DNA from 3 places in the Cronobacter muytjensii ATCC 51329 genome. Region 2 is predicted to be linked to each of the others. Evidence: predicted binding sites of a transcription regulator. Region 2 holds the regulator's gene; each other region holds the start of a gene.

Region 1 (4,179 bases), 2.1 Mb from region 2:
CGCTGATTCGCCCCGGTTAATCCTCTTTTTTGAGTCGTTTTCTGATTTGCCATTCGTTTCCTCAATTGCAAAATTGTTACTAATTGCACAGCCGGGAGGAATTCCTGTGAATAAATCAATGTTAGCGGGTATCGGTATTGGGGTGGTTGCTGCGCTGGGCGTAGCGGCGGTGGCGAGTCTGGATGTTTTTACTCCTTCGCCGAAATATGCTCAGGTGGTTTCTGCCACGCCTATCAAAGAGACCGTGAAAACGCCGCGTCAGGAGTGCCGTAATGTCACCGTGACGCATCGTCGTCCGGTTCAGGATGAAAACCGCCTGACCGGCTCGGTACTGGGCGCGGTCGCAGGCGGCGTGATTGGCCACCAGTTTGGCGGCGGGCGCGGTAAAGATGTCGCGACGGTGGTGGGCGCGCTGGGCGGCGGCTACGCCGGCAACCAGATCCAGGGTCATCTGCAGGAGAGCGATACCTACACCACGACTCAGCAGCGCTGCAAAACCGTCTATGACAAATCAGAGAAAATGCTCGGTTATGATGTGACGTACCGCATCGGGGAAGAGCAGGGCAAAATCCGTATGGATAACGATCCGGGCAGCCGTATTCCGCTCGACAGCAACGGACAGCTGGTACTGAATCAGAAAACCTGAAAATAAAAAAGCGTTACGCACCATTGCCCCTCTCGCACTCAGGCAGAGGGGCTTTTTTATGCCTGCGCCCCGGTGGGAAACCACAAAATACGCATGCGAAAACGCCCATGCGTCACGGGCTGTGAGGCATGGGCGTTGGCATTACATAGCACTGTGTTGTCTGAATAAAATAAAACCCGTGATCAGCACTGATAAAAACGCATAAAGAATAGAACCACCGCAGAACAACCAAAGGCCAAATAACAATGTTATTACTATTAACACCTTAAATAATGGTAATAGCAAAGCCATGTTCATCTTCCTTCTGTAGGTGTATAGCCAAAAATCGTCTCTTGTCTTCCATATTTGAAACTTGATACACCACGGATACTGTGTGGAAAAAAGTCCTCGTCCCTGCATGGCACCGTCTTCATGACGTGAATAACTCCAGTTCTAATAATTGATGGTGCTAATTAATTAGCACACGAATAATCATTTCTTTGACGATCAAAGAGTAGCTATTCTGAAGGATATATTTGCCAGTTTTTTCCTATCAATAAACGGCGCAGAAAGGCTTTCAGCGAAACGGCGATTATTCATAGAATTTATGGGAAAAACGGGAGTGGCGGATGCCGCTCCCGGAAGGCGGGGATACTATTGCAAGAGGTGCGGCCACAGTCGCATAGTCATATTCACAATCTGAATCAATTCTTCCTGGCTGGCGCCTTCGCGTGCGCTTACCGACATGCCGTGCACCAGGCAACTGATAAAGCGTACCAGTGCAGGCAAGTTGCATTCTGATGGAATTTCTTTTTTCGCCTGCCGCTCACTTAAAAAGCGCAGCAAAATTTCTTCGCGTTGCGTATGACGGGCTTTCAGCGTGGCGGCGATTTCTTCAGACGATGCGGCGAGCGCCGCAGACGTCGTGACCATAAAACAGCCCGCCGGCGTCTCTTTACTGGCAAAGCAGCTCGCTACCGCGCAAAGATAGTCATGCAGCGCTTCATCGACGCGTTTATCAGCGCGAAACAGCAAGGTTTCCTGCTGTTGCGCGAAGCGTGCGATATAGCGGTCAAGCACGGCGCGAAACAGCCCCTCTTTATTGGTGAACTCCGCATACAGCGTCGGCGCTTTGGCACCGGTCGCTTCCACCAGATGCGCCAGCGACGTGGCTTCGTAGCCATGCTGCCAGAATAGTGCCATGGCCTTATCAAGCGCCGCTTCCCTGTCGAACACTTTCGGTCGGCCACGGCTTTTTTTTGCGCAACTTTGCGTTTCTGTTGTCATGGTGCCGTTTAACCTCTTTATCTGAACCTGCCTTCAAAATACCCCTTTTTGCACCGGGAGTACCAGCAAAACCGCGCCGGATGTAGTTTCCAGCGGCGGGTCGCCGTAAGCGAGCTATTAATATAACGATCGTTAAAAATTATATTGACACGTGATGCAGATCACAACTATCATTTATCTATCGATCATTAATTAAATAATGTTAACGACCCTCTGTTACCGAACCGTCTTACTGATAAAAAGGTTACCCTATGAAAAACGTCAACATGCTGTTCGCCGTCGCCATTCTGAGTTCGCTGTCATTTGCAAGCGTCGCTGCCGTCCAGGTGCAGTCAACGCCAGCGGGGCAGCAGAAAGTGGGCACTATCTCCGCCACCGCCGGGACTAACCTGTCGTCGCTCGAAGCGGAGCTTGCGCAAAAAGCGGATGAAGCCGGTGCGAAATCGTTCCGCATCACCTCGGCGAATGGCCCGAACGCCCTGCACGGCACGGCGGTTATTTATAAATAAGCTGAACCGACACACAGCAAAAGGCCCTGTTCAGCGACAGGGCCTTTTTTCGTTCAGGGCTCAGATGGCGTTAGAAGTGGGTTCAGAAGCGTGCGCGGTGACGTTGACCGGCACGCCAGCGCGCAGGCGCAGCGCGTGCTCCATCACGTCGCGGTCGGTCTGCGGGGCAGACTGGAACGCCTGAAGGGTTGCGTTCAGTACAATCGGCAGCGTTTTCGGATCGTCCTCAATCCGTTTTGACAGCGGTTGATGCACCTCTACCAGATGCCGGCCATCCGGTTCTACGGACGCTTTCACCGGCGCGTTAATGATATTCACGCGCGTTCCGACCGGCACCACGCTGAATAAATGCTTAATGTCGTCATCGCGCAGGCGAATACAGCCGGAGCTAACGCGCATCCCGATACCGAAATCGGCATTCGTGCCGTGTAGAAGATAGACGCCGCCGTAAGCCGCAAGGCGGATCGCGTGGTGGCCCATCGGGTTATCCGGCCCGGCCGGGACTACCGGCGGCAGATCAATACCCTGGGCTTTATAGCGCGCGCGGATATTGGCGGTCGGCGTCCAGGTGGGGTTAGCGCGTTTTTGCGAGACGGATGTCTGCATCGTCGGCGTCAGCGTATCGCCATCCAGTTGACCGATGCCTATCGGGTAGACGGTCACGCTGTTTTCGCCCGGTGGGAAATAGTAGAGCCGCAGCTCGGCAAGATTAATGAGAATGCCTTCGCGCGGCGCGTCCGGCAGCAGCATCTGGCGCGGAATCGTCAGTACGCTGCCCGCGCGCGGCACATACGGATCAACGCCCGGGTTCGCCTGCAAAAGCGCCAGAAAGCCAACGTTATAGCGTTTGGCGATCGCCTCCAGCGAGCCGCCGTCGTCTGCCACCGTGTGGTAGAGGGTTTCGCCGATAAGCCGGCTGCCAGGCGGCGGCAGCGGATAGGTATTGGCCATCGCATGGCTTGCGCCAAGCGTCACGCTCGCGGCGAAGGCAAGCCATGACAGCCAGCGGGTAAAACGCGCATTTTCTCTTTTCATTTACAGATCCCAAAGGCAGAGAAGCTTTTGTAATTTATTGATAAAGAGAGAAGTATGGCGGGGGTTCGTCCAGGGAAACCCTGGACGAATGCAAAAGATTGTAAAGTTACGCCCCTGAGCGGGGCGTGGTGGATTACGGCAGGGTGTGTTCGGCGAGTTGCGCCATAAACTGACGCACCCATTCCATGCGGTTTTTGCGCTCTTCCAGCTCGCGGAAAAACTTCAGGCGCGTCGGCCCGTCGAGGCGATAATGTTGCGGCTCTTTTTGCAGCAGACCAATAAGCCAGCCCGGATCAACATGGTTCTTCTCGGCAAATTCAATCGTCCCGCCTTTTTCATTGGCCTCAATCTTGCGTACGCCAAGCTTCTGCGCCTGCTGGCGCAAAAGCGCGATATCCAGCAGGTTGCGCGCCGGGTCCGGCAACAGGCCAAAGCGATCGATAAGCTCCACCTTGATCTCTTCAAGCTCCTGCTCTTTTTTGGCGCTGGCAATGCGCTTGTAGAAGGACAGTCGCGTATTGACGTCCGGGATAAAGGCTTCCGGCAGCAGCGAGGGCATCCGCAGCTCCACTTCGGTCTGCTGGCTGGTGAGATCTTCAAGCGACGGCTCGCGCCCGGCTTTCAGCGCGTCAACGGCGTTTTCCAGCAGTTCCATATAGAGCGAAAAGCCGATGGTCTCCATCTGACCGCTTTGATCTTCGCCCAGCAGCTCGCCCGCGCCGC
Region 2 (4,179 bases):
TGATCCCCGATCCGGCCACGCTGCCTGCTAATATTGAATATCAGCTGACGGAGCATGGCGGTCACGTGGGCTTCGTCGGCGGCACGCTGCGTCAGCCGAAAATGTGGCTGGAGCAGCGCATTCCTGACTGGCTAACCCCTTATCTGGACCGATAAATGATCATTCCCTGGCAAGAACTCGACCCCGATACGCTGGACCGACTGATTGAAGCCTTCGTCTTGCGCGAAGGCACCGATTATGGTGAACATGAACGCTCGCTTGAGCAAAAGGTCGCCGATGTGCGGCGTCAGTTGCAAAGCGGCGAAGCCGTACTTGTGTGGTCTGAACTGCACGAAACGGTCAATATCATGCCGCGCGCGCAGTTTCGCGGTTAACGTTGCCTGGCGGAGCCTTGCCCCGCCGCTTCAGGGAGTTGTCTCGCTATGTCTGCCAAACATCCGGTTATCGCCGTCACGGGTTCCAGCGGCGCGGGCACCACGACGACCAGCCTTGCGTTTCGTAAAATTTTCGCCCAGCTGAATCTTCACGCCGCCGAAGTGGAAGGCGACAGCTTTCACCGCTACACGCGCCCGGAAATGGACATGGCAATCCGTAAGGCGCGCGATTTGGGCCGCCATATCAGCTATTTCGGCCCGGAGGCGAATGATTTCGGCCTGCTGGAGCAAACCTTTGTGGAATACGGCCTGACCGGCAAAGGGCAGTCGCGCAAATATCTGCATACCTACGATGAAGCCGTGCCCTGGAATCAGGTGCCAGGCACTTTTACGCCGTGGCAGCCGCTGCCGGAGCCAACAGATGTGCTGTTTTATGAAGGCCTGCACGGCGGCGTGGTGACGCCGCAGAATGACGTGGCGAAGCATGTCGACTTGCTGGTGGGCGTGGTACCTATCGTCAACCTGGAGTGGATCCAGAAAATGATCCGCGACACCAGCGAGCGCGGGCATTCCCGCGAGGCGGTGATGGATTCCGTGGTGCGCTCGATGGAAGATTACATCAACTACATCACGCCGCAGTTTTCACGCACGCATATCAACTTCCAGCGCGTGCCGACGGTGGACACCTCAAACCCGTTCGCCGCCAAAGGCATTCCGTCACTCGACGAGAGCTTTGTGGTGATTCATTTCCGTAATCTGGACAATATCGATTACCCCTGGCTGCTCGCGATGTTGCAGGGCTCGTTTATTTCTCACATCAATACGTTGGTGGTGCCGGGCGGCAAAATGGGGCTGGCGATGGAACTGATTATGTTGCCGCTGGTGCAGCGGCTGATGGAAGGCAAGCAGATACAGTGACGCCACGCCGTAACAGGCAGAAATCGTAGGGCGGGTCAGCGCAGCGCCACCCGCCCCCGCATTACCCTTCTATCACCTCATACGAATGCGTAATGTTCACGCCTTTGCCGAGCATCAACGCCACCGAACAATATTTTTCCGCCGACAGATCCACCGCACGCGCGACCGCTGCATCCTTCAGAGCCTTCCCCGTCACGACAAAATGCAGGTTGATATGCGTGAACAGGCGCGGCGCCTCTTCGCGGCGTTCAGAGGTGAGCTTCACTTCGCAGTCAGTCACCTCGTGACGGCCTTTTTGCAGAATAGACACCACGTCGATAGCGCTGCAACCGCCTGCGGCCATCAGCACCATTTCCATCGGGCTTGGCGCTTTGTCGCCAGAGTTGCCATCCATCAGGATCTGGTGGCCTGATGCGGACTCGCCCAGGAAGGTTAAGCCTTCCACCCATTTCACTCGTGCATGCATGATTATCGCTCCAGGCTATTCATTTTACTGACAGATTACGCGGCCCCGCCATAAGAGGCAACGGAAGGCGACCTGCGTCAAGCTGAAACGAGACAACAGGAGACACCTGAGAAAAGCTATGCTAAAACAGTCTGGATGCAGCGGCGATACATTGATGTTACGCATGTATGCAGAGGAGAGACAATTTATCGGCTGCGATGTCCACGGACAGCCAACTTCCCTGGATGCGGGAAGATGATGATTGCAGAGCCAGACAGGGGTTACGCGCCCTGTCTTTGGAGCCAGTTTAAAACAGAGGATAACCGCGCATGGTGCTTGGCAAACCGCAAACAGACCCGACTCTTGAATGGTTCTTGTCTCATTGCCACATTCATAAGTATCCATCTAAGAGCACGCTGATTCACCAGGGTGAAAAAGCGGAGACGCTGTACTACATCGTCAAAGGCTCAGTGGCAGTGCTGATCAAAGACGAAGAGGGCAAGGAGATGATCCTCTCGTACCTGAATCAGGGAGACTTCATCGGCGAACTGGGTTTGTTCGAGGAAGGTCAGGAACGCAGCGCCTGGGTTCGCGCTAAAACTGCCTGTGAAGTGGCTGAGATCTCTTACAAAAAATTCCGTCAGCTGATTCAGGTAAACCCGGATATTCTGATGCGTCTTTCTTCACAGATGGCGCGTCGTCTGCAGGTGACCTCAGAAAAAGTCGGCAACCTGGCGTTCCTCGACGTGACGGGCCGCATCGCGCAGACGCTCCTGAATCTCGCCAAACAGCCGGACGCCATGACCCATCCGGACGGTATGCAGATCAAAATTACCCGCCAGGAAATCGGTCAGATCGTGGGTTGCTCCCGCGAAACCGTGGGCCGTATCCTGAAGATGCTCGAAGATCAAAACCTGATTTCCGCGCACGGGAAAACCATCGTGGTTTACGGAACCCGCTAAGGTTTCTGAAAAAAACGGCGTGTCGCTTCGGTAACACGCCGTTTTTGTTTCTATACTTCTCCCCTATGTGGCGTCGTCTTATCTATCACCCTGAAATCAATTACGCTTTGCGGCAAACGCTGACCTTAAGCCTGCCGGTCGCGGTGGGATTGATGCTGGGCCATTTACAACAGGGGCTGCTGTTCTCGCTGGTGCCCGCGTGCTGCAACATCGCCGGTCTCGATACCCCCCACAAACGCTTCTTCAAACGCCTGATTATCGGCGCGTCGCTGTTCGCGCTGAGCAGCCTGGCGGTACAGTTTCTGCTGTTGCAGGCGGTGCCGCTGCCGCTGATTTTGCTGATGCTGGCGCTGCTGCTCGGCGTGACGGCGGAGATAAGCCCGCTGCATGCGCGTCTGCTGCCCGCGTCGCTTATCGCGGCGATTTTCACGTTAAGCCTTGCCGGCAATATGCCAGTCTGGCAACCGATGTTGCTTTATATTCTCGGCACCCTCTGGTATGGCTTGTTCAATGGTTTCTGGTTCTGGCTGTGGCGTGAGCAGCCGCTTCGCGAATCGTTAAGCCTGATTTATCAAAGCCTCGCTGATTACTGCGAGGCGAAATATAGCCTGCTGACACGCCATACCGACCCGGAACAGGCGCTGCCGCCGCTGCTGGTGCACCAGCAAAAAGTCGTGGATCAGATAAGCCAGTGTTATCAGCAGTTGCAAATGCTGGCGGCGACCCGGCAGAACGGCTACAAGCGTCTGCTACGCGCCTTTCAGGTAGCGCTGGATCTTCAGGAGCATATCTCGGTGTCACTGCATCAACCGGGCGAAGTGCAAAAGCTGGTGGAGCGCAGCCATGCGGAAGCGGTGTTGCGCTGGACGGCGCAAACCGTGGCCGCGCGCCTGCGCACGCTCTCCGACGATATCCTCTATCACCGCTATTCTCACCGCTTTACGATGGACAAACAGATCGAGGCGCTGTCAAAAATCTCCCGCCAGCACCCTGATAACCCGGTCGGGCAGTTTTGCGAATACCATTTCAGCCGCATCGCCCGCGTGCTGCGTACCCAGCGCCCGCTTTACGCCCGCGACCTCATGGATAACGGCCAGCGCCGCCTGCCGCTGTTGCCCGCGCTGAAAAGCTATCTGTCGTTCAAATCGGCCGCGCTGCGCACCGCGGCGCGGCTTGGCGTGATGCTCGCGGCGGCGGGTCTGCTGGCGAGCGTATTTCAGTTGCCGAAGCCGTACTGGATCCTGATGACGGTCCTGTTCGTCACGCAAAACGGCTACGGCGCGACGCGGGTGCGCATTTTGCACCGTGCGGGCGGCACGCTGGCCGGGCTGATTATCGCGGGCATTACGCTGCATCTGAATGTGCCGCAGGGCTATACGCTGCTCGGCATGCTGGTGGTGACCTTAATCAGCTATCTCATTATCCGCCGCAACTACGGCTGGGCGATGATTGGCTTCACCGTGACGGCGGTCTATTCGCT
Region 3 (4,179 bases), 550 kb from region 2:
CCGAGATAAAACTCGTTAGAACCGACGGTGTAGCTCTCCGCGCCAATGCCGAACAGCTTGCTTTCTACCGCGTCGATATGGTGTGCCGGGTTAAGTTTCTCGCTGATGACCTCATCAAGCGCTGACAGCAGGCGTTGACGCGGCGCGAGGCGGTCTACCGGCGTATCTTTCATGCCGTCCGGGATCCAGATATTCATCACCGACGGCGTGCCGAGCTGTTCGCCGAACGAGGCCGACACGCGGCGGCTCGCCTGACAGTGTTCAATCCAGAACTGGCGGATTTCCGGGTTGGCGTGCGACAGCGTAAAGCCATCGGCGCTCAAGGGGTGCGAGAAGCAGGACGGGTTGAAATCAAGCCCCAGGTCGTTTTCACGCGCCCACGCGACCCAGTTCGCGAAATGGCCTGGTTTAATTTCATTGCGCGCAACCGGCGTGTCAGATTCCAGGTAGATGGCATGCAGGTTCACACGTTTCGGGCCGGGGATCAGGCTCAGGGCCTGGCCGAGATCGGCCCGCAACTCTTCGGCGTTACGCGCCTTGCCCGGATAGTTGCCAGTGGCCTGGATGCCGCCGGTCAACTGCCCCTGCGGATTTTCAAACCCGGCCACGTCGTCGCCCTGCCAGCAGTGCATCGATACCGGCAGGCGGTCGAGCTGGCGCAGCGCGGCGTCAGCATCGACGCCCACGGCGGCGAAGCGCTGCTTCGCCAGTTCCCATGCCTGGTTGATTTGAGTGGTCATGCGTAAAGCTCCTTCCTGGTTTGGCGATACGGCGAAACTCGCGCCGCATGGCGGGCAATCTCGCTGTCAGTCTGAGGTTGAAAATGGGTCAGCGGCTGGCTGGCGGTCACCACGCGGCGAAACGCGTCGACGTCGGTTATTTCGTCGAGCGCCATCAGCTGGCAGCCGATATTGCCAAGCGTGGAGGCTTCCACCGGGCCCGCCATCACCGGAATGCCGCAGGCGTCGGCGCAGAGCTGATTAAGAAACGGGTTCTGGCTGCCGCCGCCCACGATATGCAGCACCGTAAATGACCGCTCGCGCAGGGCGGTCAGCTCATCCAGCACGCGGGCGTAGAGCAGCGCCAGGCTGTCGAAGATGCAGCGCGCCAGCTCCGCCGCGCTTTCCGGCGCAGTCTGGCCGTTCTCACGGCATGCGGTTTGCAGCTCGCGGCTCATGTTGTCCGGGTTGATAAAGCGGTCGTCGTTAGGGTTCACCACAAAGCGGCAGGCGGGAAGCGCGCGGGCCGCGTCGATAAGCGCAGGGAGGTTGTCGACCCGCTGCTCTTTGCAGACGCGCTGCAACAGCCACAGCCCCATAATATTTTTCAGCACCCGATAGCGGCCCTCGGCGCCGCCTTCGTTGGTGATATTGGCAGCCAGCGCGCGGTCGCCGGTGTAGGGCGTTTTGCTCTCAAAGCCCATCAGCGACCAGGTGCCAGAGGAGATCCAGGCGGCGTCATTGCCCTCCAGCGGCGCGGCGATCACGGCGCTGGCGGTGTCGTGCGTCGCCACGGATACCACCGGAATATCGATGCCCTGCGCGCTGCGCCAGCGGCCGATGACATTACCCGGGTGCGTCGGCACTCCCAGCCAGTGTTTCGGCACGCCCGCCCAGTCGAGCAGCGTCTCGTCCCAGTTATCGGTGTCGATATTAATAAGCTGCGTCGTGGTGGCGTTGGTGTAATCCCAGTTCAGCGCGCCGGTCAGCCGGTAGCAGAGATAGTCCGGAATGAGCAGCGCATGCGCCACACGACCGACCAGCTCCGGCTGTTGTTCCACCAGCGCGCGGAACTGATAAAGGGTGTTGAACGGCAGAAACTGAATGCCGGTGCGGCGGTAGATAGCCTCCCGGCCCACCTGCTGCTGCGCGCGGGCCATCACGCCGTCAGTGCGGCTGTCGCGGTACGACACCGGCAGGCCGACGCGCTCGCCGCGCTCATCCAGCAGCACATAATCAACGCCCCAGGTGTCGATGCCGATGCTGTCGATGACGACGCCGCACCCGCAGGCTTTTTCCAGGCCGAGGCGCACTTCACGCTCCAGCGCATCCACATCCCAGGTGTCGAAACCGTCTACGCGGCGCAGGCCGTTGGCGAAACGGTGGATTTCCTGAAGCGTCAGGCGCTGTTCCTGGCTGTCGTAGCGGGCCAGCATCACGCGGCCGCTGGAGGCGCCCAGGTCGACCGCGACGCTATGGCGAATAGTCATGGTAGGGGTCCTTGTTGAAATCTCTGACGCCAGTCTAGGGAGCGGCGCGGCGGCGCACCTTCATCCCACTGACAGCGCGTTACCGGCGCTGGCAAGGAAGCAAAGATGAACGTGAGGGAGTTCACAGAACGGCGTTTGCAGGCCAGGCGTGGGCGCATGTGAGCCGCGCCGCATTTCCAGAAATTTCACGACGTTTCTTAAAAATCCGACGGGCTTTGCGCGTTTTGACGTCGAAAATTGAAGGTGTAGTTGAGAACCGTTATCTACTATCAGGCAGGTTTTACTGAAAGCGGGGGCGATGATGACGGTACTACAGTGCGTTGATTTTTTCCCAACCGGCGCGGCGTCGGTAACCATTGAACCGCGTCTGCCGCAGGCGGCTTTTCCTGAACATCACCATGATTTCTATGAAATTGTCATCGTCGAGCACGGCACGGGCACGCATGTCTTTAACGGCCAGCCGTACACGTTAAGCGGCGGTTCCGTCTGTTTTGTGCGCGACCACGACCGCCATCTGTATGAACATACCGAAAACCTCTGTCTGACCAACGTGCTGTATCGTTCGCCGCAGGCGTTCAGTTTCCTGTCAGGGCTTGAAAAACTCCTGCCGCAGGAGCAGGACGGCCACTATCCGTCGCACTGGCGCGTCAGCCAGCAGACGCTGCATCAGGCCCGTCCGCTGGTGGATCAACTGGAGGCGCTGCGCGAGAGCAGCGACGTGCACGCCATCGCCAGTATGGAAATGCTGTTTATGCAACTGCTGATCCTGCTGCGGCGCGGCAGCCAGGCGCAGGGCAGCGGCCATGCCGACGAGCGGCTGAATCAGCTGATCGCCTGGCTTGAAGATCACTATGCGGAGGATGTCTGCTGGGAACAGCTCGCCGGGTGCCACCGGCTCTCGCTGCGCACGCTGCATCGGCAGCTGAAGCAGCGCACCGGCCTGACGCCGCAGCGCTATCTCAACCGTTTACGCTTAATGAAAGCGCGCTATCTGCTGCGCCACAGCGAAGAGAGTGTGACGGAGATTGCCTACCAGTGCGGTTTTGGCGACAGCAATCATTTCTCCACGCTGTTCCGGCGCGAGTTTTCCTGGTCGCCGCGCGACATTCGCCTCGGGCGCGACGGGCAGATGCAGTAACGCGAAGAGAATCACCGTTTTCTGGGGCAAAAAATTGCATACTTTGCAGCTATTTGTCCCGGAGAAGCCCAGTGGCCCCTCAGTTAGTGCTCAGGAAAGCGGACTTTTTCGCCACGCCTACCCAGCCGGTGGTGGTGGCGGATCGCTACCCGCAAAATGTCTTTGCCGAGCATACCCACGAGTTCTGCGAACTGGTGCTGGTCTGGCGCGGCAACGGCCTGCATGTGCTGAACGACCGGCCTTATCGCATTACCTGCGGCGATCTCTTTTATATTCGCGCCGAAGACCGCCACCGCTACGAGTCCGTGAACGATCTCGTGTTGCATAACATCATTTATTGCCCTGAACGGCTGCAACTGAACGTGAACTGGCGCGATCTACTGGAAAACCCGCGTGGCCCTGGCGGCGATCCGCGCTGGCGGCTCAGCAGCCACGGCATGGTGCAGGCGCGGCAGGTTATCGATCAGCTGGAACATGAAAGCCCGAAGCACGATGCGCTGTCGCACTGTTTAGCCGAAAGCCTGTTTTTACAGCTGGCGATTACGCTGCGTCGTCATCGCTACCAGCCGTCGAGCGGGGCCGGGCCGGACGAGGGCGAAAAGCTCGATCTGCTGATGGCGGCGCTTGGCAACAGCCTCGACGTGCCGTTCGATTTGCAGCATTTTTGCAGCCATTATCAGATTGCCGAACGCCCGCTGCGCCAGCTCTTTCGCCAGCAGACCGGTATGACCATCAGCCAGTACCTGCGCCAGCTGCGTATCTGTCAGGCGCAGTATCTGCTGCGCCACTCCGATCTGCTGATTAGCGATATCGCCGCGCGCTGCGGCTTTGA

What was found. Region 2 encodes CRP, which controls carbon source genes, mostly activating them, when cyclic AMP is high. Its sites were predicted from a motif close to ATGTGANNNNNNTCACAT; they were not measured.
Region 1: bhsA (multiple stress resistance protein BhsA) is a predicted target of CRP. The motif match lies at 2,062-2,079, and genes of this name have one in related genera.
Region 3: rhaS (HTH-type transcriptional activator RhaS) is a predicted target of CRP. The motif match lies at 2,366-2,383, and genes of this name have one in related genera.

What each region holds. Positions count from the first base shown of each region.
Region 1 covers NZ_CP012268.1:2,320,017-2,324,195, reverse strand. The annotation lists gene AFK63_RS10815 (glycine zipper 2TM domain-containing protein) at 107-646, shown strand; gene AFK63_RS10810 (TetR/AcrR family transcriptional regulator) at 1,280-1,912, opposite strand; gene bhsA (multiple stress resistance protein BhsA) at 2,164-2,421, shown strand; gene ldtC (L,D-transpeptidase LdtC) at 2,482-3,456, opposite strand; gene mfd (transcription-repair coupling factor) at 3,590-4,179, opposite strand, start outside.
Region 2 covers NZ_CP012268.1:50,419-54,597, reverse strand. The annotation lists gene AFK63_RS00270 (hydrolase) at 1-155, shown strand, start outside; gene AFK63_RS00265 (YheU family protein) at 156-374, shown strand; gene AFK63_RS00260 (phosphoribulokinase) at 423-1,292, shown strand; gene AFK63_RS00255 (OsmC family protein) at 1,354-1,758, opposite strand; gene crp (cAMP-activated global transcriptional regulator CRP) at 2,067-2,699, shown strand; gene AFK63_RS00245 (YccS/YhfK family putative transporter) at 2,765-4,179, shown strand, end outside.
Region 3 covers NZ_CP012268.1:3,862,239-3,866,417, reverse strand. The annotation lists gene AFK63_RS17695 (L-rhamnose isomerase) at 1-740, opposite strand, end outside; gene rhaB (rhamnulokinase) at 737-2,209, opposite strand; gene rhaS (HTH-type transcriptional activator RhaS) at 2,511-3,347, shown strand; gene rhaR (HTH-type transcriptional activator RhaR) at 3,419-4,179, shown strand, end outside.